2 linked regions of the Thermogemmata fonticola genome follow. The protein of the gene in region 2 binds, or shares a complex with, the protein of the main gene of each other region. Links are inferred from orthologs where the notes say so. Each region holds a gene or a part of one and is shown on either strand. Other genes may lie near its edges.

Evidence for each region.
Region 1: the proteins of trxA (region 2) and H0921_RS04480 are in contact, whole or in part, in an NMR structure (PDB 2IPA), measured with the Bacillus subtilis proteins. The link is inferred for Thermogemmata fonticola from one-to-one orthologs.

Annotation. Positions count from the first base shown.
Region 1 is NZ_JACEFB010000002.1:215,021-230,082, forward strand. What follows is about bases 4,692-7,649. They hold H0921_RS04480 (arsenate reductase ArsC), read right to left. Parts: upstream 6,415-7,649; coding sequence 5,968-6,414; downstream 4,692-5,967. Other genes in these bases: H0921_RS04470 (NUDIX hydrolase), read left to right, coding at 4,692-4,700; H0921_RS04475 (protein kinase domain-containing protein), read left to right, coding at 4,927-5,802; H0921_RS04485 (polyprenyl synthetase family protein), read right to left, coding at 6,639-7,649. Also shown: H0921_RS04455 (2-oxoacid:acceptor oxidoreductase subunit alpha), read right to left, coding at 1-1,119; H0921_RS04460 (CBS domain-containing protein), read right to left, coding at 1,374-1,880; radical SAM family heme chaperone HemW, read right to left, coding at 1,937-3,202; more of H0921_RS04470, read left to right, coding at 4,182-4,691; more of H0921_RS04485, read right to left, coding at 7,650-8,471; H0921_RS04490 (ThuA domain-containing protein), read left to right, coding at 8,823-9,989; H0921_RS04495 (prenyltransferase/squalene oxidase repeat-containing protein), read right to left, coding at 10,100-11,881; H0921_RS04500 (ATP-binding protein), read right to left, coding at 12,063-13,199; H0921_RS04505 (glycine cleavage system protein H), read right to left, coding at 13,331-13,804; H0921_RS04510 (coproporphyrinogen-III oxidase family protein), read right to left, coding at 13,920-15,062. UniProt on the Bacillus subtilis protein: Catalyzes the reduction of arsenate [As(V)] to arsenite [As(III)]. In vitro, can dephosphorylate para-nitrophenyl phosphate (pNPP).
Region 2 is NZ_JACEFB010000009.1:98,592-113,665, reverse strand. Bases 6,526-9,495 are described here. They hold trxA (thioredoxin), read right to left. Parts: upstream 8,191-9,495; coding sequence 7,861-8,190; downstream 6,526-7,860. Other genes in these bases: H0921_RS12330 (hypothetical protein), read right to left, coding at 8,479-9,471; H0921_RS12340 (dihydroorotate dehydrogenase), read left to right, coding at 6,856-7,770; H0921_RS12345 (nucleotidyltransferase domain-containing protein), read left to right, coding at 6,526-6,583. In the rest of the region: H0921_RS12365 (PQQ-dependent sugar dehydrogenase), read left to right, coding at 1-1,472; H0921_RS12360 (nitrilase-related carbon-nitrogen hydrolase), read left to right, coding at 1,616-2,629; H0921_RS12355 (DUF885 domain-containing protein), read left to right, coding at 2,626-4,632; H0921_RS12350 (nucleotidyltransferase domain-containing protein), read left to right, coding at 4,861-5,829; more of H0921_RS12345, read left to right, coding at 5,822-6,525; H0921_RS12325 (Clp protease N-terminal domain-containing protein), read left to right, coding at 9,912-10,409; thyX (FAD-dependent thymidylate synthase), read right to left, coding at 10,575-11,408; hydroxysqualene dehydroxylase HpnE, read right to left, coding at 11,611-13,056; H0921_RS12310 (hydantoinase/oxoprolinase family protein), read right to left, coding at 13,370-14,452; H0921_RS17960 (hsp70 family protein), read left to right, coding at 14,532-15,074. UniProt on the Bacillus subtilis protein: Participates in various redox reactions through the reversible oxidation of its active center dithiol to a disulfide and catalyzes dithiol-disulfide exchange reactions.

The sequences.
Region 1 (15,062 bases), on a different replicon or contig from region 2:
GAAAAGGGCCTGGAGCAGGTCAGCCTGTTCGGTCTTGGTTGGCAGTCCGGTGCTGGGTCCGCCACGCTGCACGTCGATGACCACTAAAGGCAGCTCGGTCATGACGGCCAGGTTGATCGCCTCGCTTTTCAGGCAGACACCAGGGCCGCTGGTTCCGGTCACCCCAATGGCACCGCCGTAACTGGCCCCGATGGCCACTCCCACAGCGGCGATCTCATCCTCGGCTTGGAAGGTTTTCACACCGTAGCGCCGCATTTCGGCCAGCCCTTCCAGAATCGGACTCGCCGGGGTGATCGGGTAACTGCCATATACAAGGGTGCGGCCGCTGAGCAGGGCAGCCGCAGTCAGGCCGAGCACCGTCGCCTCATTGCCGGTGATTTTGCGGTAGGTACCTGGAGCTAGTCGCGCGCGCTCCACGCGGTATTGGACGTGGGACAGTTCTAGGGTTTCCCCGTAGTTGTAACCGGCCTTGAGAGCCGCGGTGTTGGCTTGCAAGTATTGCGGATTTTTGGCGAACTTTTCTTGAATCCATTTAAGGGTCGGTTCCGTTGGCCGCTCATAGAGCCAGTAAACCAGACCCAAGGCGAAGAAGTTCTTGCAGCGGTCCGCTTCCTTGGGGCTAAGTTTGCATTGGGCAACTGCCTCGCGGGTAAGTTTGGCGATGGGAACCCGAATGACGCGGTAATTGTTCAGACTGCCGTCCTCAAGGGGGTTGCGTTCATAACGGGCTTTTTCCAGATCGGTAGGTGTAAAGTTATCGGTGTTCACGATCAGAATGCCGCCCGGTCTCAGGTCCTTGATGTTAGTTTTGAGGGCAGCCGGATTCATCACTACCAGGGCGTCGAGTTCGTCGCCAGGGGTGTGGATGTCGTTGCTGCTGAAGTGGATTTGGAAGCCGGAGACCCCAGCCAGTGTACCCGCCGGAGCACGGATTTCCGCGGGATAATCGGGGAAGGTGGCAATGTCGTTGCCGACGATGGCCGAGGTGTTGGTGAACTGGGTTCCGGCTAATTGCATGCCATCCCCGGAATCTCCTGCAAAGCGAATAGTCGCTTCGCGCAGAATCTGGATAGGGCGGCGAGTTTGCTCGGGAACGTGAGAATGTTGGGAGTGTTCCATAGGAGGAGAAGTTGTAGCGGAGCCGTTTTCTAGGGTCATGAGATCAGGTCCCTGTGAAATAATGGGTGGTCATAGTTATTAGGGCTGCACCGTAGGGGGGGAGAGTTCATCCAAGGGCATCCCTCATCAGGTATCATACGTTCTCTTCATCGGCTGGCAGCCAGGGGGTGTTCAATCCATGAACAAGCAGGGCAGGCCATCCTTGCGCCAAGCCGCTGGGGATGAGGGGCAGGGAAGGAGGACAGACGGGCAGCCTAGGCACCTTCGGGAGCTTCGGGAAACTGCCGGGGATCAGGCGGCTGATTGAAAACCACCGCCGGAAAATGCTCCACGATGTAGTGGACCACTTGTCGGGCGGAAATGACCCCGACTGGCCGTCCGTTGCTGTCCACCACCGGCAGGTGCCGGTAGCCGCCCTCTTGCATGCGGCGAATAGCCACACGTAGAGGCTCTTGCAATTCCGCCGTTGCGGGAGACGGTGTCATCACCTCCCGCAGGGGAATATCGAGAGAGCGACCCGGAGCTAACACCCGGGTGAGCAGGTCACGCTCGGTGAACAAACCGACCAGCCGTCCGCCGCTGGTGACCAACAGGCAGCCACTGCGGCCTGCTCGCATGGTCTCCACCGCTGCCCGCACCAACGCGTCCGCATCCAGGGTCAGAGCCGGAGCGGGAGCGAGCCGGGCGACACTGTCCACCCGTAGGTTTTTGGACAACTCCCGCGCTACGGGGTCCGGCGATCGGCTAGCCTGTGCTGACATCGGCTGGTCCATTATCCCTCATCCCACACCCAGACGGGTGTCAGGATGGCTTATTCCTATTGTGGAACATTTTCCACAACGGGCAAGTTGTAGCGGCGGCTTGGTTCGATGGAACCGCACGGTGAGGCGGCGGCCCATAACTGCGCAATCACGGCATCGGCCACAAACAACCCCCTCCGCGTCAGGCGCAGAGCCGCCCCCTCTTCTTCCAGCAACCCTTCTTCCTGCAACTGCCGGATGGCTCCGCCGGCTAGCTCGTCCACGGCTACCCCCGTTTGCTCGTGGAACGCTCGGCGATCGATACCTCGGCGCCGCCGCAATTGTACCGCCAACGTCTCGCAGGCGCGCTCCCAAGGAGACAACTTCTCCCGATAAACCGTCACGGACTGACCCCGCATGAGGCGTTGGATGTACTGCCGGGTGTCCCGGACGTTCCCCTCGCGGCAGCCCCGAACATACCGGACCGCACCCGCGCCAAAGCCGTAATAGGCTTCGTTGGCCCAATAGGTCTCATTGTGCCGGCACCGATAGCCCGGACGGGCAAAGTTCGAGATTTCGTAATGCTCAAATCCCGCTGACGTCAAACGGTCGATGGCGAAGGCATACATCTCGCATTCGACCTCTTCGGGCACCGCTTGGACCTGACCGCGTTGCCAGCGTTTCCAAAGCGGTGTTCCCTTCTCGTATGTCAAACTATAGGTGGAGAGATGTTCCGGACGCAGGGCCAAGGCGCATTCCACATCAGCGGCCCAATCGGCCAAAGTTGTGCCGGGTATGGCAAAGATCAGGTCCAGGGAGACGACGAATCCGGCGTCTCTGGCCCAAGCTACGACCTCTTCTGCTTGCGTGCTGGTGTGCCGCCGTTCCAAGGCTTGCAACGACTCGGAACGGAATGACTGAACGCCGACACTCAGGCGCGTGACTCCATACGCCCGCAACAGGGCCAGCTTGTCGGGATCGAGACTTTCCGGCGTGGCTTCCACCGAAAACTCGATTGCCGCTGGGGAGGCATCCGCTGTTGCACCCGGTGCTTCAGGGTCAAAGGCCAAGGGCAGCCAATGCTTCAGAAGCGACAGCAACTCCTCCAGTAGAGGCAGGGGCAGATAAGTGGGAGTGCCTCCGCCGAGAAAGAGGGTTTGGACGGGTCGCGGGTACTCTAATTGCCGCAGTTCACAAGCTAGGGCTTGCAGGTAATCCCGCATGAGATGATCTGCACCGGCGATCACGGCAAAATCACAATAGCCGCAGTGATGGGCACAAAAGGGAATGTGTACATAGGCTGCACGTGGCTCTTCCCAAGCGGCTTCCCTCATTCCGGACATTGCCACGGATCCTTTTCCAGTTCTGGCTAGAGAATCTCCGTTACCTCTTTCCGCTTGACGCCGAACCCATCTGTACCCGCTGACTGGAGCAGCTCCCTGTGGTTCCCCCAGCTTCAGGGGGTCATTCCATCTTACGGCATCCGGTCTGATTGTTAGGAGTTTACCGCTATTGTTAGGAGTTTACCGCTTTTGGTTCGCTGAGATTGTATCCTGATGTACCTCAGTTTTGATCCTTGCGGTTCTGATCTCACACCGGAGAGGCCATACTTCCCGGAAGCAAAACCTGTGGTAATTTTTTCTCACCTCTGGTCAGAAGCGGTGCAGAAAGGGGAAAGAGGCTTGCGGCTTGGGGGTTGCGCCGCGGCGGGATGTGAGCGTGGAAGGACAGAGTCTGGACGTCAGAAATGCCGGAAAAACCCGGAGCAGCGGGGAATCAAGGGGGAAAGTGGCCGGTTATTCGGCTGTGGAGATGGCGCGATGTTTGAGGATTGGCACGGTGGATGCATAGGTAGAAAAATGTCCGTTCACACGGGCCGGCGGCGTCGCGGAGGACCGGCCCGGAGGAGAACGGATGCTGATCGCAGAAGCAGTTTCTAACCGGCGATCTGGGTACGCCCCCGGATCGTTCCTTCCCCCGACCTATCCCCCTGGCATATTCCCGCAGCCGGCGGTGAACCATCCGCCGGCTCGCCTCGCTTTTCTATCTTCCATTCCTCAAACTCGAAATGCGGGACCTGATCGCTGGGGCGAATTTTCATCCTTGCGAGGAGGTTTTCTGGACCTCAAGAGGCGATGTTGTCTTGCCCAAGGTGTGGGCGACGGTGGAGAATGGGGAGGCATCCATCGGGGCTGCAGAAGTTGGCAAAACCATTGGGAGTGTCCGCCCAAGAGTCAGGCTAGATAGGTTTGTTTTGGAGCGAGGCACAAAAAGGGTTTGTGTCATTCCCATGAACGACGGACACGGCGCCTGGAGCACGCTATGCCCTATACACCGATTTTGGCCACGTTGGGTTACGTTTTCTCTCCGGACCGCAAGCAGGTACTGTTGGTGCATCGCAATGCTCGTCCGCAGGACCCCCACTACGGCAAGTACAACGGTTTAGGGGGGAAACTGCACCGTGGCGAAGATGTGGTCAGCGGCCTGTGCCGGGAAATCCGCGAAGAGGCCGGCATCGAGTGCGAGGAGGTGGAGCTGGCCGGAACCATATCGTGGCCTGGGTTCGGCAAAGGGGGCGAGGATTGGTTTGGCTTCATCTTCCGGGTCGGGCGTTTTCGGGGGGAGCCACGGGAACGTAACCCCGAAGGGAGCCTGCATTGGGTTCCGATCTGCGAGGTGCTCCAATTACCTCTCTGGGAGGGGGATCGCTACTTTCTGCCGCTGGTGTTGAGCTGGGAAAGCCCGGTGTTTCACGGCGTCATGCCCTATCAGGATGGGCGCCCGGTCGGTTGGCATTATTGTCAGGCCAAAGCGGACGGAAGATTTGCGTTTCCAGCATAAAACCGGACTGGAGAATGGAGCAAAGTCTCGAGCATGGCGGAGATTCGTGTGCTAAGTTTGGGTAAGTTCGGTTCTTTTGATGAAGTGTTTATCAGTTCTTTCATTGCAGCGACTACACCGGGAGGTGCCTTTGGCTAGCCTGTTTCCACGTATCCGGTCTTTGACTCCTGGGGCGTTTGTCCTGACGCCAGGTGCAGAACCAGCACCGGGGTACCGATTGCGGCGGATGCGCGGGCGGGGGGGATTCGCGGAAGTATGGGAAGCAGACGCTCCAAGCGGCCAAACAGTGGCATTGAAATTCATGCCAAGCATGAATGCCACCAGCACGGCACGGGAACTGCGCTCCCTGCAATCCCTCTTGCCTTTGAAACATCCCCATCTGCTGCCGGCCTACGATGTGTGGTGCGTGCCGGGATACATTGTCATCGTTATGGAATTGGCGGACGCCACCCTGCTGGATTTGATGCTCCTGTATCACAACGAATTGGGTCAGCCGATCGAAACTTCGCTTCTGTGCCGCTATCTTTGGCAGGTTGCCGATGCTTTAGATTTCCTCAACGCCCGCCAGCATAGCCGGGAAGGACGCAAGGTGGGCTTCCAGCATGGGGATGTCAAGCCGAATAATATCTTGCTGGTGGGGGAAACCGCCAAGCTGAGCGATTACGGTTTGGCCACGCCCACGCATGGTCCCGTGACTCCCTGTCCCCGGCAAGGGACCCGCGAGTATGCCGCCCCGGAAATCTTCACCGGGTATTACTCGGAGCGCTCCGATCAGTTCAGTCTCGCAGTGACCTACTATGTTTTGCGGACCGGTGCCTTTCCTTTTCCGGCTCTGCCCACGGAACTGCCCCGGCAATTCAGCCGGCCGGCCCCCGACCTGACCCTCGTAACTCCTGCGGAACAGCCCCCCTTGCAACGGGCCTTGGCTCCAGTTCCCCAGGATCGGTATCCAACTTGCCGGGAATTTATGGCGGATATCCTCAAGGCCCACCGCTACAAAGTCGTCCGCGATAGCGATGACCACTGGCTTATCATCCGCGATAAGAAGCGCTCCTCGACTGTCACGACGGTTTCGTTGCTGCGTCGGCCTCCCCATGCCTAAATACCCCACCTTCGGCCAAAGAGGGGCTTCTTGAAAGGCCAACTAAGAATCCCAAACCTATTGCGCGAAATCTAGGTTAGCGAAGCGGTGACAGCTTACCAATAACTCGAACGGTAGAGAGGGAAAGGAGAATTACAACCTCCCATTCATCAAAAGGAAGGAGCGTTACGAACCTGCTGCTGGGCGGGACGGAAAGGGATGAGCTTGCAGGGGCACTCCCAGCTCCTGGAGCAAGGCTTGGACCTGTGTTGCGATCTGATCACGCACGCGGCGGAATTCTTCCGGCGGCAGGTCGCGGGGATCAGGAATCTGCCAATCGTAGCGGCGACGGGCACGAACACGGGGGCAGGCGTCACCGCACCCCATGGTTACCGCCACATCGACTTCCTGATCATTGTACAATTCGATACTTTTGGAGTTGTGCTGGGTCAAATCATAACCCAACTCTGCCATCGCAGCGATGGCTTGGGGATTGATCCGTCCGCTCGGTCGGCTGCCGGCGGAGAGCGCCTCGACGTGTTCCCCGCCATACATTCGGGCAAAAGCTTGGGCCATCTGGCTACGGTTGGAGTTTTCCACGCATACGAACAGAATCCGCACTTTTTCCGGCATGAGGATGACTCCGACTTTAACGGTGCGGGAAACCAGTAACGGCTAGAAGCTCGCTTCCCTGAAGGTGTATACCCGCTTTACTTCTCAGCGGTACTTGCCCGGTTCACTCCTAATATTACTCGGTGTGCCCCACAAGTTATCTGCATGCTGTGTATCATGGTAACTGCCGGGAATTGCCTCGGTGTCAGCTTGAGGTAGGCACCTCCGTCAGGGGCAGACACCTCTCATGACCGGAGGGTCAAAGCGAGCAGTTGGGGCGGCTCGGCTTGGGGAAGTTCCCCTTTTTCCAGCACCGTATCGACTAAGTAGTAGAGCAATTCGCGCAGTTCGTCGGGTTGCAATTCATCCGCGATGGCTTCGGCCTTGGCGCGGAATTTATCGACCAGTTTATCTGCCTTGGTGAAGACATCGGCGGCAAAGTACAACTCTCGGACCCGCTGGAACCATTCCGCCGGTTGTTCTGGTGTTGTGGCGGGCTGTGTGGCGCTGCCACGGAGGAGGTGGAGCAGTTCGCTGCGCTCGGCCGCGGGAAGGGCTTCCAAAGCCAGAGCCAACAGAAGTGTGGGACGGGCCGCGAAGGTGTCCTGCCCGGCAAGGAGTTTGTTATGATCGTCACCGACCCAATCCTGGATGTCATTGAGGATTTGGAAGGCCACGCCGAGGTGGCGGGCAAAGTCGGCCACGGATTTTTCTAGGCCATTCACTGGCCCGGCCAAACGGATGCCGCAGTAAAGAGCCGCTTCAAAGGCAGGGGCTGTCTTGAGGGCGTAAATTTTGAGGGCTTCAAGAGTCGATAAGGCTTGGGGAGCTTCCCGCCACAACAACTCGGCTCCCTGACCTTCGGAGAGTTTTGTGTGAGCTTCGGCCAGTTTGTCCAGAATGTCGGCGGCGGTGTCGCTGCCTAAAGCCTGACGATCGCGGGAGACCAAGCGGTAACCTAAGCCGATGAGATAATCGCCGACATTGATGGCCGTTCCCAAGCCGTAAACCCGATGCAGCGTCTGCTGGCCATAGCGGTAGGCATCGTCATCTTCGATGTCGTCATGGACTAAGCTCGCTTTGTGGAAAGTTTCGATAGCCAAAGCGGTGCGTTTGACCGCATCGGAGAATTCCCAGCCTTCTGCTTGGCGGGTGGCAGGTGCGCCGCGCATGGCGTCGTAAGCGGCCAAAGTGATGAAGGGGCGGAAACGCTTGCCCCCGCGCATCAGGAAATCCAGGGCAATGGCCTCTTGGCGGATGAGAGGGTCGATGTGGTGAAGGGCTTCGCTCAGGGATAATTTTCCTCCCCGCGGAGGGGCCGCCAAACGATAGAGTTCCGCTTCCTCGAACAGCTTGTTGGCGGCCCGCATCAGGTGCATGTAGGTCTTCGTTTGTTGGGGAGGAGGAGGCGTGTGGACGCCCATCGTCTCGAAGACCCAGTCATTGTCCACGGAAGTGTTCTTGCAATTGCTGGAAAGCAAAGGAGTGGCCAAGCAAGGAATACCCGCCAGCAACACCTTGTCGAAGGCTTTCTCCAGCACGTTGAGGCATGCGACACCGACGATCGCGTCCACATGACCGGAGACGATGATTTTCAGAACGATCGGTGTACCTTCGCTGATGAGCACCTTGTAGCCTAGCTGTTCCGCTTTGGTGCGAAAGTCGCCGACATGGCAGGCTCCGCATTTGCGGCAATCCAGCCCGAATTCATCGTAATCCGCCGGGCAACCCTCCGCATTTTTCAGACAGTGGGGCAGTAGCATCAAGCGGCGATGGAAGGGGACGGCTGCTACCTGGTCCCGCCAAAAGGCGTTGGTGATCATGACCATAGTGAAGCCCAAGTACCGCTCGCTCAGCCCCAACTGCCGCAACACTTCTTCGGCCATCGCCCGTGTGGATTCCTTGGTTAGCGGCTTGGACTTGTCCAAGCGGCGGCAGTACGCGTCGGCCGCAGCCCGGATGGCATCACGCAGGCTCCGTTCGGGCGGTACATCCTTGAAAGCAGCGGTGGATGGCCGGGCTGTGGAAACGGGGGAGCGTTCGTGGACGGTTGCCGTGGCGTCAATTGCAGTGGTCACGGTCCCTCCAGGGGTGCGAGGTTGAATTCAAACCGCAGAGCCTCACATCAAGTACGACTCATATGGCGGTCGGAGGTTGGCGGGAACCTTTCAGTGCTGCGTAGGCGACACTTCAGGTCATGCTGACTCCAACCGGATAGACGGCTCCGTTATCTCTACGGAGACCGCAGACAGCTCTGCAATCCCTCCGTATTACTAATTGGAAGCTTCTGGGGTCGATGACAAGGCGACGCAGGTAAAATGCCGGAAAAAACAGGCCTGCTGTTCCTCCTGCCCTCCCGACCCACTGACTTTCTACGTCCATCCACGCTCTATACCACGTTTGAGCCTGTTCCTTACGAGGAGCCTGCCATGCGATCTCTGCTTTGCCTTGCGAGTTGGTGTTGCCTCCGATATTGCCAGCGGATGCTTGCCAAGTTGAAGTTCTCCCCGCGGATGGCCAGTGGCATACCGGTCTTAGGATTGGCGGTGGGGGTTGCCGGCCTCGTGACTGCCTCTGTGGCGGGCCAAGCCGACAAGTCGTTCCTCGCGGAATCCTCAGCCAAAGCGATGCATACGGAATCATTTGTCCCCCCTGGCACATTGGCTATGATTCAACCAACTGCAACTCAGTTGCGCATCGACTTCGATCCTTACGATCAGTCCCAGGTTCCCTTGGAAGTCGAACCGGCGGCGGATTACAAGGGCAAACGCATTTTGTTGGTCGCGGGCCGTGCTAGTCATGGACCGGGGGAACATGAGTTCTTCGCCGGCTGTGTAATCCTGGCGAAGCTGCTGCGGCAGAACGCCAACGTGTTTCCCATTCTGTCGCGTGATGGCTGGCCTAAGAACGAAAAAATGCTGGAAACAGCGGACTGCATTGTCCTGTACATGGATGGCGGCGGGGGGCATCCTGCCATTCAACCCAAGCGGATGGAGTTGGTCCAGCGCCAAATCGACCGGGGTGTCGGCTGGGTCAACTTGCACTATGCGGTGGAATACCCTGTGCGGCAAGGGACGCGGGATATTGCCGGCTCGGTCAAACGCTGGCTGGGAGGATATTACGAGACAGGCTATTCCATCAATCCCCACTGGGATGCGGAAATACGGAGTTTGCCCAAGCACCCAATCACACGAGGAGTGACGCCCTTCCGCTTGCGGGATGAGTGGTACTACGGCATTCGCTTTTTGGAGGACCTCCGCGGGGTGACGCCGATTCTCCAGGCGGTGCCGCCAGATAACACCCGGCGCACCGAGGCCACGAAGCTGCGGGCCGGCCAGATCGAAACTTTAGCTTGGGCCTATGAACGCCCCGATGGCGGGCGGAGTTTCGGCTTCACCGGCGGCCACTTCCATCGCAACTGGGGCAGCGAACATTTCCGTAGGATCGTGGTCAACGCTATCCTGTGGTGTGCTAAGGAAGAGATACCGCCGCAGGGGGCCAAGGTGGCGTTCGATCCGATCGATCTCAATCGCCATCTCGACCGCAAAGGGAAGGGGGAGTTTCGCCCCATCCTACCGCCGGCTCCCGACCGGTGAGGTGGAGGTTGGTGACAACTCGAACGCAACCTACCCATCCTGCCGCTCTCCCTGGTTCGATGAGGTGGAGGTTTATGCCACCTCGAATCGCCGCTGCCATTCGGACCGGTTTATGGGGCGGATGGAGGCAGTCGTTTGACGGCTTTTCCTAGGGCGGCCAAGGTGAAAATGAGGGGGTAGAGTTTCTCGTAGTACCACAGGCGGGCGAAGTACAGGCCGATGGGCGACGCTTGGCGGAACCGTTCGCTCTCCACCGCTTCGATCAGCCAGGTCAGGCCGCGTTCGACAGCTTGCCGCTCTGGTGTATTCTGGGCGAGGTCCAGCAGAATCTCCACACACAAGGCGGTTTCCTCGACAGAGGATGGGCAACCGGCGGCTCCGCCCCAGCCCCCGTCGCTGTTTTGTGCCCCCAGCAAATACTCCACCCCCCGCCGGCATTCGGCAATGTTCTCCTTCCCCCAGTCGCGATAGGCGGCTAATACTCGGCAGGTGCCATAGACAGGATTGGTTTCATCCGGGGCGTGTTCATTGCCGAACCATAAAGGGAGCCAGCTTCCGTCCGCTTGCTGGCAACAGCGTAGGAAATTCCAGGCGCGATCGACTACCTGCTCAAGCTGAGAACGAACGGGTCCCCCTACGTTGTGCCACAGGCGTAGGGCACGTAGGGCATGAGCGGTCAGGTCCGGGCCGCTGCGGTCAAAGGGCAATTTTCCCCAGCCGCGGCAGAAGGTGGGGAAGCCGCCGTCAGAGTTCTGCAATTGGCAGAGCCATTTTCGAGCCAGGTCCAATTCGGTGGGTGGTGGGCAGGGGTGGCCCAGCAGATGCTCCAGCGCGAGAATCGCAGAGGGGGTATCGTCGCAATCGGGTACGCCGCCGGGTAGATCGGTCCAGGCCCATCCCCCCGGTGCAGCTCCGGTGTAGGGATGCCTGTGGCGGTGTTGCTGCTGGAGTAACCAGTCACGCAGATGTTCCGGGTTTTTCAGAGATGGCAGGTCTTCTGCGGCGGCGAAAGCCTGGATGGCCAAGGTGGTAACCCAGGTGGCCAGATTGGTGTCGATGGGCCAGCTTCCATCCGGACGTTGAGAATGGACCAGAAATTGGACGCCCTGAGCGATGATGGCTTCCGCGGTGGTGTCGCGCTGCCGCAGGCGAGCTAATGCCATGATTACGAAGCTGGTCAAGGGTGTGGCTTCCAGATACCCCCCGCTAGCCGGCTGAATCTGCCGTAGAAGGCGGAGAGTGCGTCGGCGCGTGAAACGGCGGAGCAGCGCCGCTAGTGGGTTCCAGGTTCCCCGGTGAGCGTGAATACACTGGCCGATGGCGATCAGCGCAGGCAGAGCATAGCTGACAACGGGAAGGCGTGCGAAGCGATACCAGCTTTGCGGCAGCGCGGCCAATTCGAAGGGCAAGCGCGGGACCTCCTGCCACGGGACTAGACCGGCTATAGCGCAGCTCATCAAGATCGGCACGGAGAACGTTCGGTCCCTTCCATAGCGGCGGCGGATGGCTTCGGCGCGGCGTTCAGCGGTCGCACCGGCCTGCTGGGATATGTACTCTTCCAGGCGGGTGACGCTGTCCGCCCAAGTTTTCTCGGCGCCAATTAGGCGGAAGGCAGCTCGCACCAGCATCGCTGTGGAGAGATTCGACCGGCTGCGGACGGTGTCTCCCCAGCCACCGTCGGCATTCTGGTGTTTCACCAGCCAGTGCAAACCAGCGGTGATGCGTTCGCTATGCTCGAAGGGGTTGACAAGCTGCAAGGCCATGACCGCTGTGGCGGTGGACAAGGCCGAACTGGATAATTCCCCGAGCCAATGGCCTGCCGCTGTTCGCTCCGCTAGTAATGCCTCCCGGACGCGCTGATAGGCTGCTGTCAATCGTGCCGGTTGGATCATGCTGCTGATTTGCTCCCCCGCCTCCGTTGTTTCGCTTTCCCTTACGGGCTGGTGTCGTGTTTTACGGAAACGCTTAGTGTCTAGGATCGTGCTTGTAAGCACCGGCTTCTTGCGCTCCCGGCTTCGCTTGCTCGCCGGCTGCTTGGGCTATCGACTGCTTCTGCTCACCGGCGGCTTCCGCTCACAGGCCGAGATTGTCGAGGTCGTCCACGAGCTTATCCAATTCATCCTTGGGTTGCTCGGTTTTGTGACTCTGGCGTTTGGGAATGCCCACGCTCATGCCCACGGCTTGCCGGCCTGCGTTAATCAGTTCCCGATCCCGTTCGGCGACAGCAAGGGATAAGGCATCCCCACTCTCGCCGCCAAACAGCTTGCTTAGGTCGATCTTGACGCTTCCGGTAGCGCCGATCTCCGCCCCAGCTATTGCCGGTGATTTGTACTCCGGGAACATGATCGCTTGCTGGGGGCACACCCGGCTGCAAGCTGGACATCCCTTCTTGCACTGGTCGGGGTTCTCGACGAGGATCCGTTCCAGAGCATCCACTCCGTACACGCCAAAAAGACAGAAGTCGAGGCATTCCAAGCAGTTCGTGCACCGGCTGTAATCGATCACCGGGTACCAGCGCCGGGGGGTGGGTTCGAGGAATGTCGCGGCTGTCATACTTCCCGCTTCTGGTGGCGGATGGACGGAATTTGCCGGCGGCTCCGAAAAGGGGTGCACCGTTCCGTTCGGTGTGGCTGTTCCGTTCCACTGCAAGGCCAGGCCCAAACTGACCCAGACGGGGGGTGCTGCCCCGACCGCGTCCTTGGTGGCATCCTTCGCCTGCCTTTGCTGGCACTCTTCAGCAATCCGTTCGATTTCGGCGAGAACTTCCTCCGCCCGTTCCGCCTCCCGGAGATCTACGGGATAGATCCAGCGGGAGGGTATCTCCCCTTTGGGGCCGATTCCCGCCTGCTCTGGGGCTTCTGTCTGGTCTTGAGCTTCCCTGGAAGGAGAGGGTTCCGCCTCCTCTGAGGCCTCTTCCTCTGCTTTGCCCAACTGTGTTTTGCCGAAATGTCCTTGAATGCCGTGGCGGTCCAGGATCCAGAAAGCGGCGCGGGGATACAGCCACGAAAGAACAACCAAGTCGCCTCGCACCGCTTGCAAAAACAGCAAGCCCGAATGGTCCGGCTCCAGATCGTAGAGGTTGGGCACGACGGCTACCTCGTATTCCGGGCGGCCCAACAGGGCGGCCACAATCGCCTCTTCCAGCGAACGTTTCGCCGGATGCTTCCCAGGCGACTGCGAGATCACAATGGTTAATCGGTTGCGGGCCATGACGGCTTCTCCTCTCTGGTTCCGGAGGCGTTTCTTGCGGTAGGTGGATCACTCAGCGGGCGGGCCGGTAGGTGCCTTGACTTCGCGGCTAGTCCCTGAGCAGCAAGGTTTATGGCTTCCTAACGGCCAGTTTATTCCTCCAATCCCAACTTGTTCATTTGAGCTTTGATGATCCGCTGGGTATTTTCCCATCCCGCTTCCAGATGCGCATGATATTGATCGACGGTGAGAGTCTCTGCTGGATCGGCCCGGAGTTGGAATAACCAGCCGGCGCCGTAGCAATCGACGTTGATCAGGCCGGGGTCCTGCAATACTTCTGGGTTGATCTGGATGACCTGCCCTGCCAAAGGGGCATACAGTCCGGAGGTGGCTTTCTGCGTCTCAATGAACCCGATTTCTTGACGGGCCGCAACGTGCTGGCCAGCATCGATCCGCCACTCCAGAAAGTATACATCCCGCATCAGGCGTACCGCATAAGAGGTGAAGCCGAAGGTGTGGATCCCTTCCTCTCCCACGCGGCACCACATGTGGTTCTTGCAGTAGCGCAGCTCCGAGGGCAGGACTGCCAGGTACTTCCCCATCGCAAATGTGCGCGGCTCGGTCATCGCTGCCGGACCTTGCTCTAGTAGCTTCGTGTCACGTCACGGACACGCTTGCCATTGTACCCCTGTGGCATCTAGCGTCTCGACGGCTCAGATCACGTACATCGGCTGGCTCAGATCACGTATATCGGCTGCTGATATACTGCGGGTCGAAAAAGCGGGGCAGATGCCGGTCGATTTGGATCAACCCCTTACGCGTACAGCGGATGCTCTCGGAATCCACTTGGAGGTAGCCTTGGTCGCAGAGTTGTTGAATCGTTGGACGAAACTCATCCCGAATGTCCACGCCGTATTTGTCCCGGAAGTAAGCGACATCCAGATAGCCGGTCTTCAGCAAAAGAATCACCTCGCGGATCAGTCGGTCGCGTTCGGTGGTGACTAAGGCACGTCCGAAGGGCAACTCTCCAGCCTGGAGCTTGCCAATGTACTGTTCCCAGGTATCGACATTTTGCACATGCACGCCGTTGATGTGGCCAAAGGAAGCAACCCCGGTGCCGAACATATCTGCTCCGTGCCAGAGCGCTTCCCGATAGACAAAGCGGGTGGTCGCAGGGTTGCGGACCGCTGTGGTCGCACTGGTGACGGTGTATCCCGCCCGTTCCAACTCGGCGAAGGCATACTCGACCCAGGCGCGTTTCGTGGGCCAGTCAGCAATCTCCAGCCGCTGTTGAGTCGTTTCATCCACCAGGGTTAGTTGCCATCCGGTTTGGTTCTGGTTTCCGCTACCGTCGGCGCGGTTCGCCGGAGAAGTCGGGAGGCTCTCGGAACCGGCCTGCCGCAACTCGCGGGAGAAAATCGTGTTGTAGGGCAACTCCATCTGATAAATGGTGACGCAATCCGGTGCCAATTCCAAGGTTTTGGCAACACACCGCCGCCAGTTGTCCCAGTCCTCCCCGACCATTCCCGCGATCAGATCGATGTTGATCTGCGGGAAACCCAGTTCTCTGGCCCAAGCGTAGGCTCGATAGATCTCCTCTTCGCTGTGAGCGCGGCCGTTGAACTGGAGAATCTCCGGTTTGAAATTTTCCACCCCTAAGCTCAAACGGGTGATGCCGTGCTGGCAGAGGGTTTCCAGCTTGTGTTTCTGTAAAGTGCCTGGTTCGCACTCAAAGGTGATCTCACGTGCTGCATCCCATGGCATAATCTCCCGCAAGCGGTGGAGCAGCCGGTCCAATTGCCCTGCGCTAAGATAGGAGGGCGTTCCTCCCCCGAAATAGACATAATCCAAGGGCCGGTTCCCGACGCACGCCGTGCGGCTGAG
Region 2 (15,074 bases):
ATTTCCATACGGGGGACCTGTTCCGCGTCAAACTGGCCGACGGCAGCGCCGAGAAGATCGCCAGCGGCATCGAGGGGGCGGACGGCCTAGCCTGGGACATGCATGGCCGGCTGTTCCTCTCCAGTTGGTCCAAGGGGCAGGTGTATGTCATTCCCCGTCCGGGAGCCAAACCGGTTTTGCTCAGCGACAAGTTCAAGGCAGCGGCAGACATCTGTTACGATCCACAGCGCAAGGCGATCCTGGTGCCGGATATGACCGCCGGTACCGTGGTGGCGGTCCCCGCCCAGGTGCCCAACGAGCCGGTCGATGAAACCCCCTTGGCCCTGCGCGTGGAACTGGCCTTCCCCCAGTTGCAACTGACCGGCTGGTCCCCCGAAACCGCGGAGGGCAAACCCAATCCGCTCCGCCCGATCGCCTTGACCCACGCCGGGGACGGCTCCAACCGCCTCTATCTGGCCACGCAGCACGGCGTGATCCACGCCTTCCCGAATGATCCCAAAGCGAGCAAGACGGAGATCGTCCTCGACATCCAGGACCGCGTGCAATACGACGACCGGACCAACGAGGAAGGCTTGCTGGGTCTGGCGTTCCACCCCGACTTTGCCCGCACTGGGGAACTGTACGTCTTTTACACCCCCAAGCGCACCCGCCCCAGTGAGGAGATGCGCAACCGGGTCGTGCGCTTCCGCCGGGATGCCAAAGACCCCGCCCGCTTCGATCCCAACTCCGAAGAGCTGATCCTCGAATACCGCCAGCGTCCCTTCTGGAACCACGACGGCGGGACCATTCTCTTTGGCCCGGACGGCTATCTGTACATCGTGCACGGGGACGGCGGCTCCGCCAACGATCCTTTCGATCACGGCCAGAATCTCAAGACGCTCTTCGGCAAAATCCTGCGGATCGACGTCAACCGCCGCGAACAAGGTCGGCCCTACGCCATTCCGCCGGACAACCCCTTCGTGGTTCGAACCGATGCCCGCCCGGAAATCTACGCCTACGGCTTGCGCAATCCCTGGCGGATCGCCTTCGACAAGCCGACCGGCCAGCTCTGGTGCGGCGATGTCGGCCAGAACCTCTACGAAGAGATCAACCTCATCGTCAAAGGAGGCAACTACGGCTGGAACCGCCGCGAAGGACTGCACCCCTTCGGACCCAAAGGCAGCGGACCCAAGCCGGAGTACATCGACCCGATCTGGGAATACCATCATGACCTCGGCAAGTCCATCACCGGCGGAGCCGTCTATCGGGGCAGCCGCCTGCCGGAGTTGCAGGGGTATTACCTGTATGCGGACTATGTGACCTCGCGGGTGTGGGCCTTGAAATACGACGACAAACTCGGCCGGGTCGTGGCCAATCGCCCCTTACCGGACCCGAAAAAACCGGTCCTGTCCTTCGGCGAGGATGCGACAGGCGAACTCTACATGCTGGTGCTGGCTCCCGACGGCCGAGGCATCTACCGCTTCGCCAAGTGAAAAGCCACGCTGCGAACCGGGGCATCGCCGCTTCGCCAAGTGAAAAGCCACGCTGCCAATCGGAACCTCCTCGCTCCCGCCGAGGCATTCAGCCGCGCGTAGGGGCGCTGCACAGTGCACATTCTGGCCATCGGGAATCTGCGATGCGCTACTGGGCTGCGGCTATCCAGACGGACCTGCCCAATCCGGCCGACCGCCAGGCTCTGCCGGAGCGGGTCAGCTTGCTGCTGGAGCGGATCGATCAGGCGGTGCTGGGCTATGCCCCCTTCGGCGATGTCCGCCTGGTGGTCTTCCCGGAGTTTGCGCACGCCGCCCCAATCTATCCCACGGTGGAGGAGCTGCGCGACCGCCTCGCCGTCCCCCTGCCCAACGAGCAGACCGACCGCTACCTCCGCAAGGCCCGGCAGCATGGCGTGTACATCCAAACCGGCACCTTCCTGGAAACGGACCCCCGCTACCCGGATTGCGTATTCAACACCACCTGTCTGATCGGACCGGAGGGATTGCTGGCGAAATACCGCAAGGTCCACCCCTGGCTGCCCTGGGAAGTGCATGCCAGCCCGCACGATCTGCCCGGCTATACCGAGCCGCTTTTTCCCGTCACGGCCACCGAAATCGGCGTCCTCGGCTGCGCCATCTGCTACGACTGGCTGTTTCCCGAAGCGATCCGCGAGCTGGCGGTGCAGGGAGCGGAGGTGCTGCTGCGCGTGTCGGCTTACATGGACCCCTGGGGTGCTACGCCGCCGATGGATTGGTGGACGCTGGTCAATCGCTGCCGGGCGTTGGAGAACATGGCCTACGTGGTGGCAGCCAATCAGGGGGCCAGCCTCTCCCATTATCCGCCGTTCTCCTGGCCGGGGGGCAGCATGATCGTCGATTACGACGGCCGCATCCTGGCGCAAGCGGACCCCGGACCGGGGGACAAGATCGTGGTCGCGCCGCTTGATCTGGGCGCCTTGCGGGCGGAGCGGGAGCGCCGCCGGGGTCATCATTTCTTGGCCCACCGCCGCGTGGAAGCCTACACGGCCCAGCGCCAGGCCGCCTTTCCCGCCGGGCGCCTCGCGGACGGCCCCCTCACCCTCGCCAGCAACGACGCCGCCACCCAAAGCGCCAAGGTCCGCCTCGTCGCTCGACCCTCTGCGGAGACACGTTCATGAAACCCTCGACGCTCCCCCTGTCCCGTCCTCTTCCCCCGGCTACCCCGCTGCCGCCGGAGCTGGAAGCGGACAATGTCATGCCCCTGCCACCTGGCCCGCCCTGCCGGAAGGCCCAACGCGATTCTTCCTCCGGGGGCGCTTCGTCCTTCCGCCGTTGGCCGCACGCCTACCGCTGGCTCCTTCGGGCAGCAAGTCTGGGAATCGCCCTGGCACTGGCGGCCGGACCCAGCGCCGGCGGGCTTCGGGGAGACCTGTCCATGACCGAACCCCAACAAACCGGACAACAGCACAGCGGGCCACAGCAGACCGGACAACAGCCAGCAGAACAGCAGCCAGCGGACCAGCGGCTGGCGGAATTGTTCCAGCAATACGTCCAGGAGCAATGCCAGCGGCACCCCTATTGGGCCACGCAACTGGGGAACCACGAGCACGACGACCGCTTGGATGATCTGTCCCCCGCGGCCCGGCAAAAAGACGTGGAACAGTGGCGCATCTGGCGGCAACGGCTGGAACGGGACATCGACCCCCGCCGCCTCTCCCCCTCGGCCCAGATCGATCTGGCCATCTGGAAACACGCGCTGGACTACGCCCTCTGGCAAGCCGAACACGATGACCGCTTCCGCTACGATCCCCGCGTCTACGGCGAGTACCTGACCGATAGCGTCTTCGCGCTGTTCACCCAATCGACCTTGCCACGGGAGCGCAACGTGCAGAATGCCGCCCGGCGGATCACCTACCTTCCCCGGATCATCGCCGCCGCTCAGGCCAGCCTGCACAATCCCCCGCGGGTGCTGACGGAAGTCGCCATCCAGCGGACCAAGGGCGCCATCGCCTTCTACGAAAAGGACATCTACACCCTCGCCGGGGAAAGACCTGGAAGCGAACCGCTGGCCACGCCTTGCCGGGCCGCGGTCACCGCCTTGCAGGATTACCTCCGCTGGCTGGAACAGGAGCTTCTCCCCCGCTCCCAAGGCGACTGGCGGCTCGGACCGGAAAAATTCGCCCAGAAGCTGGCCCTGGAACTGGACGCCGGCCTGACCGCCGCCGAAGTGCTTCGCCTGGCCGAAGCCGAAGCCGACCGCGTGGAGCTGGAAATGTGGTACGTCGCCCGCCAGCTCTGGTCCCGTCTCTTTCCCGGTAAGCCGCTTCCGCCCGACGATGCCGAAGGCCGCCGCTTCACCATCCGCAGCGTGCTCGACGAGCTAGCCAAAGACCATCCCAAAGCCGAGGACCTGGTCGAAGAAGTCCGCCGGACCGTCGAGAACATCCGCCGCTTCATCCGCGACAACCGCATCCTGACCTTGCCGGAACCTGACACCTGCCAGATCGTGGAGATGCCCCCCTTCCAGCGGGGTTACTCCGTCGCCTATCTCAATCCCGCTCCGCCGCTGGACCCCAAAGCCGCCAGCTTGTATGCCGTGGCCCCACCCCCCGCCGATTGGCCCGCCCCGCGCATCGAAGCCTTCCTCCGCGAATACAACCGCCACATGCTCCAGATTCTCACCATCCACGAAGCCTATCCCGGCCACTACGTCCAACTGGCCTATGCCAACCGCCATCCCTCCCTCATCCGCAAGGTGTTCGCCTCCGGGGTCTTTGCCGAAGGCTGGGCCGTCTACACCGAACAGATGATGCTGGATCAAGGCTACGGCCAAGGTGATCTGGCCCTGCGCCTGCATCAGTTGAAGTTTTACCTGCGAGCGGTGCTCAACGCCCTGCTCGACTACCACATGCATTGCAGCAACTGGGATGATGAGACCGCCCGCCGCCTGCTCATGGAACGGGGCTTCCAGACGGAGGGGGAAGCCGTCGGCAAAATCCTCCGCGCCAAGCAAAATAGCGTCCAGCTTTCGACCTATTTCGTGGGCCGAATGGCCTTCTACCGCCTTCGCCAGCAGGTGCAGCGCCGCCGGGGCGACGCCTTCGATCTGGGCCGCTTCCACGAAGAAGTCCTCAGCCACGGCACCCTGCCCGTCAAGTATCTGCCCAACCTCGTCCGCTGAGCTACGCCCTCCCCCCTCCCCCTCTTCCCCCACTCTCCCCACGCCGTCCGTCCCCCGCGCCGTCCGCCCCCCACCACCCCCCCGCCGCCCCTGGCCTACCACTCCTCGAATCTAAGCGTCGCCCCGCATCCGTTCGGTCAAGCCCGCTAGGCTCCTGGGACGCGTGTTGGAAACGGCCGATACCAAGTCTCGGCCCCATCAGTGGCTCTTTACTGCAGGGCGTACAATATGCCGAAGCGGGCGGGGAAACCCACGATGGCCGTCGAAGAGTATCCATTCCAGCATCACCGTTCGGATTTTCTCATTCCGCCGGGGACGCAGGTAGTCCTGAAGGTGTCCAAAGCCCTTGCGGATGGCACGGTGCGCCCGCCGGGCAGTGTGGCCGTGATCGTGGACATCCCCAAGGACAACCGCCACGCTTACACTATACGCTTTGCGGATGGTCCGACGGTGTCAGCTTTCTTCCAGGAACTGGCCATCCGCCGCAAGGAGGTCGAGGACCAGCTCGCCCGACCCAATGCCAATCTGCGCCCCTGGATCATCTACTGCTGCCAGGTGGGTTCCCATGCTTACGGTTTGGCCACCGAGGATTCCGACACCGACCTCCGCGGCATCTACCTGCCTCCCGCCCGCTGGCACTGGTCGCTCTGGAAACTCCCGGAACAACTGGAATACGCCTGCGAAACCCAGGATGAGGTCTATTGGGAACTGGAAAAGTTTCTCAAACTTGCCTTGAAGGCCAACCCGAACGTGCTGGAGACGCTCTGGACCCCCCGCGTGTTGTATGCCGACCCCGTGGCTCAACGCCTGCGCGAGATCCGGGAGGCCTTCCTGTCCCGCCACCTGTATCGGACCTACTCCGGCTATGTCCTCAGTCAGTTCCGTCTCATGGCCAAGGCTTACGCACGCACAGGAACCTGGAAATCCAAGCACGCCATGCATCTGATTCGCTTGCTCTACTCCGGCATCGACGCTCTGCGTTCTGGCCAGATTCGCGTCGACGTTTCGGAACACCGCGAGGAATTGCTGGCGATCAAGGCGGGACTGCTCACCTGGGAAGAGGTCCACCAGAAAGCTCTAGCCCTGAACCAGCAGTTCCAGGAAGCCTACCAACAAACCCGGCTTCCGGAGCAACCCGACTATCGACAGGTGGATCAATTCCTGATCTGGGCACGGCGGAGGATGGTTGATGCTTGATCTTGATCTCCAGGCCCTTCGGCGTCTGGTGGAAACCCAGCACTATCGCCCTCTGTTCGTTACGGTCAGCGGCGCTCACCTCTACGGCTTCCCCTCACCCGATAGCGATGTGGACCTGCGGGGAGCGCATCTGTTGCCTCTGCGCGAAGTCGTCGGGCTGGACCTCCCGGAACAGACCGTGGAGCGGAAGCTGGACCTGGCGAGCACGGAAGTGGAACTGGTCAGCCATGACCTGGGGAAATACCTGCGCCTGCTCGTGAAAAACAACGGCTACGTGATGGAGCAGATTTTCTCCCCGCTGATCGTGGTCGGCGCGGATTTTCTCCACGAGCTGCGCCCCCTGGCTCGCCGCTGCATCACGCGGCACCACTACCATCACTACCGCGGCTTCTTCGCCACCCAGCGCAAGCTCCTCAACAAACAACAGCCGAAAATCCTCAAGACGGTCTTGTACGCCTACCGCGTGCTCCTCAGCGGCATCCATCTGTTGCGCACCGGCGAGGTCGTCGCCTCTCTGCCCCAATTGGCTGAGGAGTATCAGCGCCCGTTCCTGCTGGAACTGATCGCCCAGAAACAGCAAGAGAAGGGGACGGCCCCGGCCCTCGACTGGACCTTCCACGACCAGCAACTCCGCGAGCTAGAGGAACTCCTGGATCGGAGCTACCAGCAATCCCCTCTCCCCGCGGAACGCGACCGGCAAGCGGTCCATCAGTTCCTGGTGGACTATCGCCTACGACCCGAACCGCTCCAATGAAGGAACGGCGCTCGCAGGTGTCCAACTCCGGCTTTGCCGGAAAATCATCTCCATACTGTTCGACTGTTTGCTGGATGTTTTCCAAGTGCAGGCGTTGCTCCCACTGTTTACTTCTTCTCCCCCGGAGGAGAAAGGAGAGAGTAAGATACCCCAGGGTGCCGGATAGGCCGGGAGGCGGGTACTCCGGGGTGTCCGAGATTCGGGCGGGACTGGAGGGCGTGCCACTCCGGTGGGAGGATGGAGTATCGCTCCGCCGGCCAAGAGGAGCCAGCATGGTGGATTTGAGCGTCCAACTGGGACGTTTGCGCTTGCGCAATCCGATTCTGGCGGCTTCGGGAACCATCGGTTACGGGCGGGAGATGGAGGACTACCTCGACTTCCGCCACTTGGGCGGCCTGATCCCCAAGACGGTGACCCGGCAGCCCCGCGCGGGCAATCCCCCGCCGCGCACCGTGGAGACCCCCTGCGGCCTGCTCAACGCCATCGGCTTAGACAACGACGGCTGGGAGCACTTCTGGGAGCACCACTGGCCGTATTTGCGCACCTTGCCGACCGCGATCATTGTGAACATTGCCGGCAAAAGCGAGGACGAGTTTGTGGCTTTGGCCGCGGATGTGGCGGAACGCGGAGCGGAGATCGCCGCCCTGGAGCTGAACCTGTCCTGCCCCAACGTGAGCGGGGGATTGGACTTTGCCACGGATGCGGAGCGGACGCGGCGGATCGTGCAGCGCTGCCGTCAGGCCTGTCCCCACGTGCCGATCATCGCCAAGCTGACGCCCAACGTGACGGACATCACCGCGATCGCAGCGGCGGCAGCGGAGGGGGGAGCCGATGCCGTCAGCGCCGTCAACACCTATCTGGGGATGGCCATCGACTGGCGGCGGCAGCGCCCGCGTCTGGGCAATGTCACCGGCGGACTGAGCGGCCCGGCGATCAAACCGTTGGCACTACGCGCGGTCTGGGCCATTGCCCGGCGCCGCATCGTGCCGGTCATCGGCATCGGAGGCATTGCCACGCTCGATGACGTTATGGAGTTCCTGGTGGCCGGGGCTTCCGCCGTCCAGATCGGCACCGCTCATTTTTACGATCCCAGCGTCAGCTCGCGCCTGGCCCAAGCCCTGCCGGAAGCCGTGGCCCAACTCGGCGCCCGCCGCCTCAGCGACATCATCGGCTCGCTGCAAGTGTGAACGGAAGCCGGACAGGATCGGCGACCAGGATCAGCGGCTCCTGGGCAACTCCGACCCTCCGGTTCCTTCAATGCCGGAACCGCCGTCTCCTCACTTGTACTTGTCGATGAGCCGGGCCAGGTGATCCTCCGACACCAATCCCACTTCCTGGTAGAGCGGGCGATCGCTCCCCTTGAAGAAGATGATGCGCGGAATGGTCATCACGTCGTATTTGACCGCGAGATTGGGGTTTTCATCGACGTTGAGTTTGGCGACCTTAACCTTGCCCGCGTAGCGGTCGGCCAGGCGATCGATGATCGGCGACAAGACCCGACAGGGGCCGCACCACGGGGCCCAGAAATCCACCACCACCAGCGTATCGCCGCCGACATGCTCATGCCAATTCTGCTCGGTCAATTCGACCACATTGGGACTGGCCATACGTCAATTCCTCGTGTTAAAGGTCGTTTCGCGGTGTTCCCGTCATGGATCACCACTGCCATTTTACACACGGCTGCGCCTTGTACCACCTCAGTAGTAGTACCTGAGGGCAGCGTTCCAGCGTCACCGTTCAGGATGATTTCCCCAGCGCAGAGGTTACAAAGAGGCATCGCCGCAGCCGTTGGCCTGGCAAGGTGCAGCATCCCAGGAAGAAGGGCCGCACGATGGGAAAGCCGTCAGGCGGCAAGTGTTTCAGGGCACATGCCGGCTGCGATGCGAGGGCCGTGGTCACTCGATTTTCCGCTTGGAAGGGGTGATCACCCGGATGGTGTGGAGGGGGAAGAGTTTCCAGCCGGCGTCGGTTTCGCCTAGCAGGCCGAGGAGCTGCGCGGTCTGTCCTTCCTCCGGCAGGGTCAGGGGGATGATGACGAGCCGTTCGCCTTGACCAGCCAGTGTCACTTCGGCGGCAGCATGGTGGGTGTTGGGGTCATGGGCGAGCATTTCCCAGCGGAGCAGTTGGGGGCCGAAGGGGAGCGGCTCGGCCTTGCGCAGCGGCAGAGCGTCCCGGAGGCGTTCCCGCCCGCCGGCCAGAGCGAAGAGCGGCTTGAGATTGCGGGCCGGCACGAGAGGATCGTTCGCCGTCGGTTGGAGGATTTGGACATTCCAGGCCAGGCCTTCCCGTGGGCGTTGCAGTGGCTGGGCTTGCGGAAAAGTCACGCTGCGGATGGCCGACATTTTGCCGCCCCGAACCCCGCCGGAAAAGGTCCGCTTCTCGCCCGCAGCCGTCAGGCCGGCCAGGGTGAAAGTGTTGATCCCGCGGTATTGGAGGGTTCCCGTCAAGGCCTGCTGGAGACCCTGGATGCGATAGGTGACGAACTGCCGGTCGTAATCGAACTCGACCGCCGCCAAGGACCGGACCGGCACGAAGGTGAGCACGCCTTGAGTCAAGGTCGTGGAATGGGGTTCGCGGATGACCAGGGCCAAAGGTCCGCGCCGTCCGTCTTCGTCCGCGGCGTTGGGGTCCGCCAGCCAAGCCAGGCGCCGGACATTGCCGCTCCATTCCACCTGCTGAAGGGCCGTTTCCTGACCCTCGGTATCGACGACAACCGCTTGAGCCGCCTTGGGAGGCTGCTGGGCCGACAGCCCCCGCATCCCTCGCGGAGTCATCCCCAACAGAGGCATAGCTGGCAGAGATGCCGCCAGCAGAGAGATCGCTAGCGAAAACACTCCGAAAAGCCTGCCGAAACGAGCATGGCTGGTCCAGGTAGTCGCTCTGGTCACACGCAGGTTCCTCCGTGCGTCAGGACAGGGGAACGGGAAACCCCCAGGATCAGGATACTGAGAAACTCGGTAACGGAAGCGGTCCTGTCCTTCCACCGCTGGGGTCGCTTTCCCAGGCCGGGGCAAGTTGGGCAGGCGACCGGCGGCTGGTTTCCCTGGTCCCCTCCTGCCTCCCCTCCGCCCCTCCCCTGTTGATCGGGTCCCTCCCCCTGCCGTCCCTTCTCCGGTCCAGGCCATCCTTTCCACCCCTTCTCTTTTCCTGCTGAAACTCAGAAAGCTGATGAGCAAGGAAAAATCGTCAAAAAGCGGTGCAAAAACGCTTGAAGAGTTGGCGGGATGGTGCCATAATCACGGCTAGCCGGAGTAGGAATCCCTCGGTCTTCGGGCGGGTGGGGCAGATACCGCTTCCCGCACCCCCCGGTTAGCCAATGGAACGAGCCGTGGACGACGATATTTTCCTTGCAGGCGGACGGTTGCGGTCCGACATACTGACTGATGCGGCGGCCCGTGCCATCCGGGAATCGTTGACCCAAGCGCGTCTCACCAATTGGGACAGCGTGCGCACGCCGCACCTCTTCATGGGCCTACTCGCCGCTCCCGATAGCGGCGTGCATAAATGGGCCAACCGCCTCGGTGCCGACATCCCCAACCTGCTCGAACAATTCCGCGAACTCTTCCTCCAAACGGACGGCGAACCCCCTCCCCCCCTTCTGCTCAACCGCGAATTCCTCTCAGACAATGTCATCCGCATCCTCCGCGATGCCCTTCAGCGAGCCAAAGACTGCGGGCGCTCGCGCATCACCCCCCTGGACCTTCTCATCACTCTCTTCACCACCCCCAACAGCATCGTGGCCGAATGCTTCGAGCGCGTCGGCGTCACTGCCGCCAAACTCACCGAAATCGCGGTCCGGGCGGAACACGAAGTCACCGTCCAGTAATCCCCCGGCGCAAGGGCACAAACCTGTGCTCCCCTTCCGCCCGGCCTCAAAGCTCCTCAGAACCGACCCTGCCGAAACAGACCGATCTACGCGTATCGCCACAGCCAACTCTCCAAACGTTGCTAGACCGGCACGGACTATCGGGAATGCCGACCCCTCGCCCTTTCACACCTTACGGTACGCCGTGACGATCTCGAAGGTGCCGTCGCCCAGATCGACGCGCTGGTAGTCCCCGAACAGGTTGGGGGCTTCCTTTTGGAGTATGTCCAGCAGGCGATTGGCGAGTTTGCGGATTTCCGGCTCGGCGTGGCGGCTGCCCCGTTGTTCGAGGAAGTGCCGCAGGGCGCGGGCGTTGGCCGTGATGAATATCTTGGTCTCAGTGGCGTTGGGCAGAACGCTTCGGGCGGCTTGACGAGCCAGCTTGCGCCGCAGGGTCTTGTCCTCCATTTCTGGCAGCTTGCGCTGGAGCAGCTCGACGAGCTGGACGTAAGCCTGGTGGACGGTTTGAATCGCCTCCAGCCAGACGGCATGCAATTCCGGGTCATGGGCAATGATGTCCGGCTCCACATATTCCGCCACGCTTTCATCGACGTAGCGCTGGGAGAGTTGGGAAAAGCCAAAGCCCGCTCTGTGGCGGACCAGTTCGTGGGTGAGGCTGCGGCTGACGCCGGTGATGAGGAAGTTCCAGACAGCGTGTTCGAGGACGGAGCCGTGGCCGGATTCTTTGATGTGGTGGAGGTAAGCTTTGTTGCCGCCGGGTCGTGGTCGGGCAAAGCTCATGTAGCAAACTCGGCCTGCGGTTTCGCAGAGTATCTCGGCGGGGATGTCGCTGTCACTGGACCAGGTGACGCCATGATCGGCCAGGAAGCGGCGCAACTCCTCGGTGTTGAGCATCTGGCGACCCAAAACGTAGATGGTAGGTTCTCGAAGAATGCGGACGGTTCCCAGCGGAGAACCTGCATCACCCAAACGCTGAGCGGCTGAAGATGGTTCCGTCATGATCGCCCCTCCGCCTTCCTTCAGGGTCACCCCTCTGCAACGGCTTGGCCGCAGCTCCACCCACCGTTTCCACCTGAGCGAACAAAAGTCCGCTCCATAACCGATATAGACGAAAATTCCAGAGGACTTCCCCAAAAAGTTGGTTTATTTGGACAGGCTGGCGGGGAGAGTCAAAATGAGGAAATGAGGAGTCGCGGGGAGGTCAAGACGGTTCTCCCGCTCGCTGCAAGACGACCTGGGCGGCCAGATAGCCGCTGCGGACGGCGCTTTCCATGGTGGCGGGCCAGCCGGTGGCGGTCCAATCCCCGGCGAGGGCCAGGTTGGAGAGCGGCGAAGCCTGGGGCGGGCGCCAGCGATCGACACCCGGCACGGGGCGGAAGGTGGCTTGATGCTCCGTGATGACGCGGGCGTGTAGGAGGCGGGCAGTCCGGGCCGCCGGGAGCAGTTGCCGTAGTTCCTGTACGACGCGCTGCTGCAAGTCCGCATGTCCCCCCGCCAGATGAGCCGTCGAGGCACTGATGACCACCTGAAGGTAATGGCTCTCAGCGGAAACCGCAGGCGGAACCGCAGGCTGCTGCGGAGAGGGCAGAACCGTGGCGGAATGGCCATCCGCGGAAGGCGAGGAGTTTTCTGGGGAGAAGTTCTCCGTGCCGTTCAGCTCCACGCCAGCGGGGAAGGGACGGCGAAAAAGCCACTGGGACACACCGCCGACCACAACAGCATGGGGCCAGGGTAATACGGGTCGGTCGAACCAGAGATGCAGGCTGGTGATCGGGGCGGTTTCCAATTGGCGGATGCGGTCCAAGACCGGAAACTGCTCGAAGAGGGACGGAGGCAGCAGGTCCGGCAGGCGATAGAACGGCACGGCCAGGATGTAGTGGTCAGCTTGCAGGCGGGAAGCATCCCGGAGTTCGACGGCAGCGACCCGCGGTTGAAGCGGATCGAGCAGCAGACGGCGGACGGCGGCCTGGAGGCGGACCCTCACCCCATGCCGGGCAAAAAAGGCCTGCAACTCCGAACCGTAGAGGCGCTCCAGAGGTACGATCGGAAGGTGGACCCTCCAGCCGTCGCGCTGCTGGAGGAAGCCTTCGACAAAAACCTTGCGGGCATATTTGCGTCCCGCCGTGGCGCAGGGTTCGTTCAAGGCGCTGACCAGCACGGTGTTCCAGAAGCGGGCCAAGGTGCGATCCGTCTGGCCGTGGGTGCGCAGCCAGGGTTCCAGCGGCACGTCCTCGTCCGGATCGCAGCGTAGCAGGGCGGCCAGTCCGCGCAGGATGCGGATTTTGTCGCCGGGGGTCAGGTAGTGGGCGGCGAGCAAGGCCCGGCTGAGGTGGAACGGCGCCGGCCAGCAGGCCGCTTGAAAGTAACTATGCCGGCCTTCAGGCGTCAGGAAAACCAAGCGAGGCTGCGCCACCAGATAATGCTGCAACCCCACCGTGCGGAAGAACTGCAATAGCTGCGTGCAGCACCCCATCGCCACATGCTGGCAGACATCCAGCCACTGGCCGGTGGGAGTATCGCGGAATGAGCCGGCCCGGCCTCCCAAGCGGGGGCGGGCTTCCAGCAAGGTCACCGCCACTCCCCGCCGGGCGAGGGCCACCGTGGCGGCCAGCCCCGCCAGCCCCCCGCCAATCACCACCACCTGCATGCCATCCCCCTGTCACTCATTATCACCGTCTGCATGCCATCCCCCTGTCACTCATCCGACCCGCTGATCGGCGTTCGCTCCACGCTCCCCGCCTTTCCGAACTCCCCGACCGCTTTCGTTATCCTGCCCTTCTCCTCAGTTGCCCAGGTCTTCATCGACCATTAGTCAGAAAGTTTTTGGCGGCAGCACTCCCGACACCATTATCGTAGGCGGCGGTGCAGGCCGGGGCGGGGAGAGAAGGAATCACTGGAGACCTCAGAGGGGGCGGCAACCGCGGGCGGGGCATCCTGGAAGCAGCCGTTAGACCGCATGCTTAAGCGGCGGAGGGGCGTGCCAATTCCGCTACGGCCCAGGCCGGGGCTGCGGCCGAGAGCCGGGGACCGAGCTGTTCCGCGAGCGAGAGAATCCGGGGGACCGGCTGCTGGGAGTGCAGCGCGAGGAAGCGGGGCAGCACCCGCCGCGCCAGGAATTCCCCGCTGCCGGACAGGAGGATGGTTTGCGGCCAGCGCGCTCCGCCGTCCTGCTGGCAGACCTGCGTCCAGGCGCTGGTGATTTCCTCTTCCAGACGCTGGCGGAGCTGAGCGGCCAGGCGAAGCAAGGCGTCCGGATGCATCCGTTCGCTGTCGGTTCCCCACAGGCGCGCCAGGCGGGCGTAAGCGCACGGGAGGGTCGCGGGCCGGCCATCCGCCGTGTCTGTATCGCTGGCATCCGGCGGCAGATCGCCCACAATCAGGAACAGGTCCAGGGTGGTAGCGAACCATTCCGCGCAGGTTTTTTCCGGCATCAAGACACACAGGGGTGTGCGGCGGACGCCGCGGTAGATCAGCTCCCCGCTGCGGAGGCGTTCTTCATCCGTCCAACCGCTGGGGCAGGGGCGGCCCTGAAGGATGGGGATCACGTCGGTGGTGGTCGAACCGATGTCGCAAAGCAAGGCAGAGCCGTGGGGGGCGAAGCGGCGGGCCGCCGCCGTGGCCAGGGCATGCCAGTTGGCGGAAGCCGTCCGTAGCGCTTCCCGCCGTGCCCTGTCCGGGGTCACGAACTGGCCGGCCGTGGTCCAGACCCGCACGCTGGCTGCACCGGCTGCCTGTTCCACAGCATCTAAAATCGCGGAAACGCCTTCCCGCCGGCTGGAAAAACAATCGCACAGCTCGCCGGTCATTGTTACCGCCCAGAGCGCCGCCGGTGGAAATGCCGCCGCCAGCTCCGCGAGAGTTGCCGCCAACCTGTCCGGTTGCTTCCAGAGGGGAAAAGGCCGGCTGATTGCCTGGAGCGGTTGGCCCGATGGGGCCAGCAGGACCGCTTTGAGGTTCGCACCGCCAATGTCCCATCCTAAAACAGCAGTAGCACGGGAGGCGGATTCTTCCAGAGGCGGGCGGGCTGCTTGTACACCAGCCATCAGTATCAAGCCCCGGACGGTGCAGTCTGGCGGGAAGGAACACCCGGCGATTTGTAGATATAGGAGTCACCCCACGGCTATGGCACGGTATCATGTCGGTATCGATTTGGGCACGACGAACATAGCGGTTGCCTATGTGGACAGCCGGGAGCGCTCGCCTGGCGGGCCGAAGTTGCACACCTTCCCGATCCCGCAAGTGGTGGCACCGGGAGAGGTGGCCGCGCGCCCTTTGCTCCCCTCTTTCCTGTATCTGCCTGCCGCCACGGAGTTCCCGCCCGGAGCTTTGGATGTCCCCTGGGAGAAAGGGGCCGCGGAGGTGGTGGGGGTTTTCGCCCGCGACCACGGAGCCAAGGTGCCCGGCCGGCAGGTGTCCAGCGCGAAATCGTGGCTCTGCCATGCGGGGGTGGATCGCACCGCTCCGCTTTTGCCGTGGGGCGCACCTGCTGATGTGCCGCGTCTGTCTCCCCTGGAGGCATCCGCCCGCTACCTGCGCCACCTGGTGCACGCCTGGAACAGCCAACCGCAGCGCAGTCCCGAAGAACGCCTGGAAGAGCAGCGGGTAGTTATCACCGTCCCGGCTTCGTTCGACGATGTGGCCCGCAACTTGACCGCGGAAGCGGCC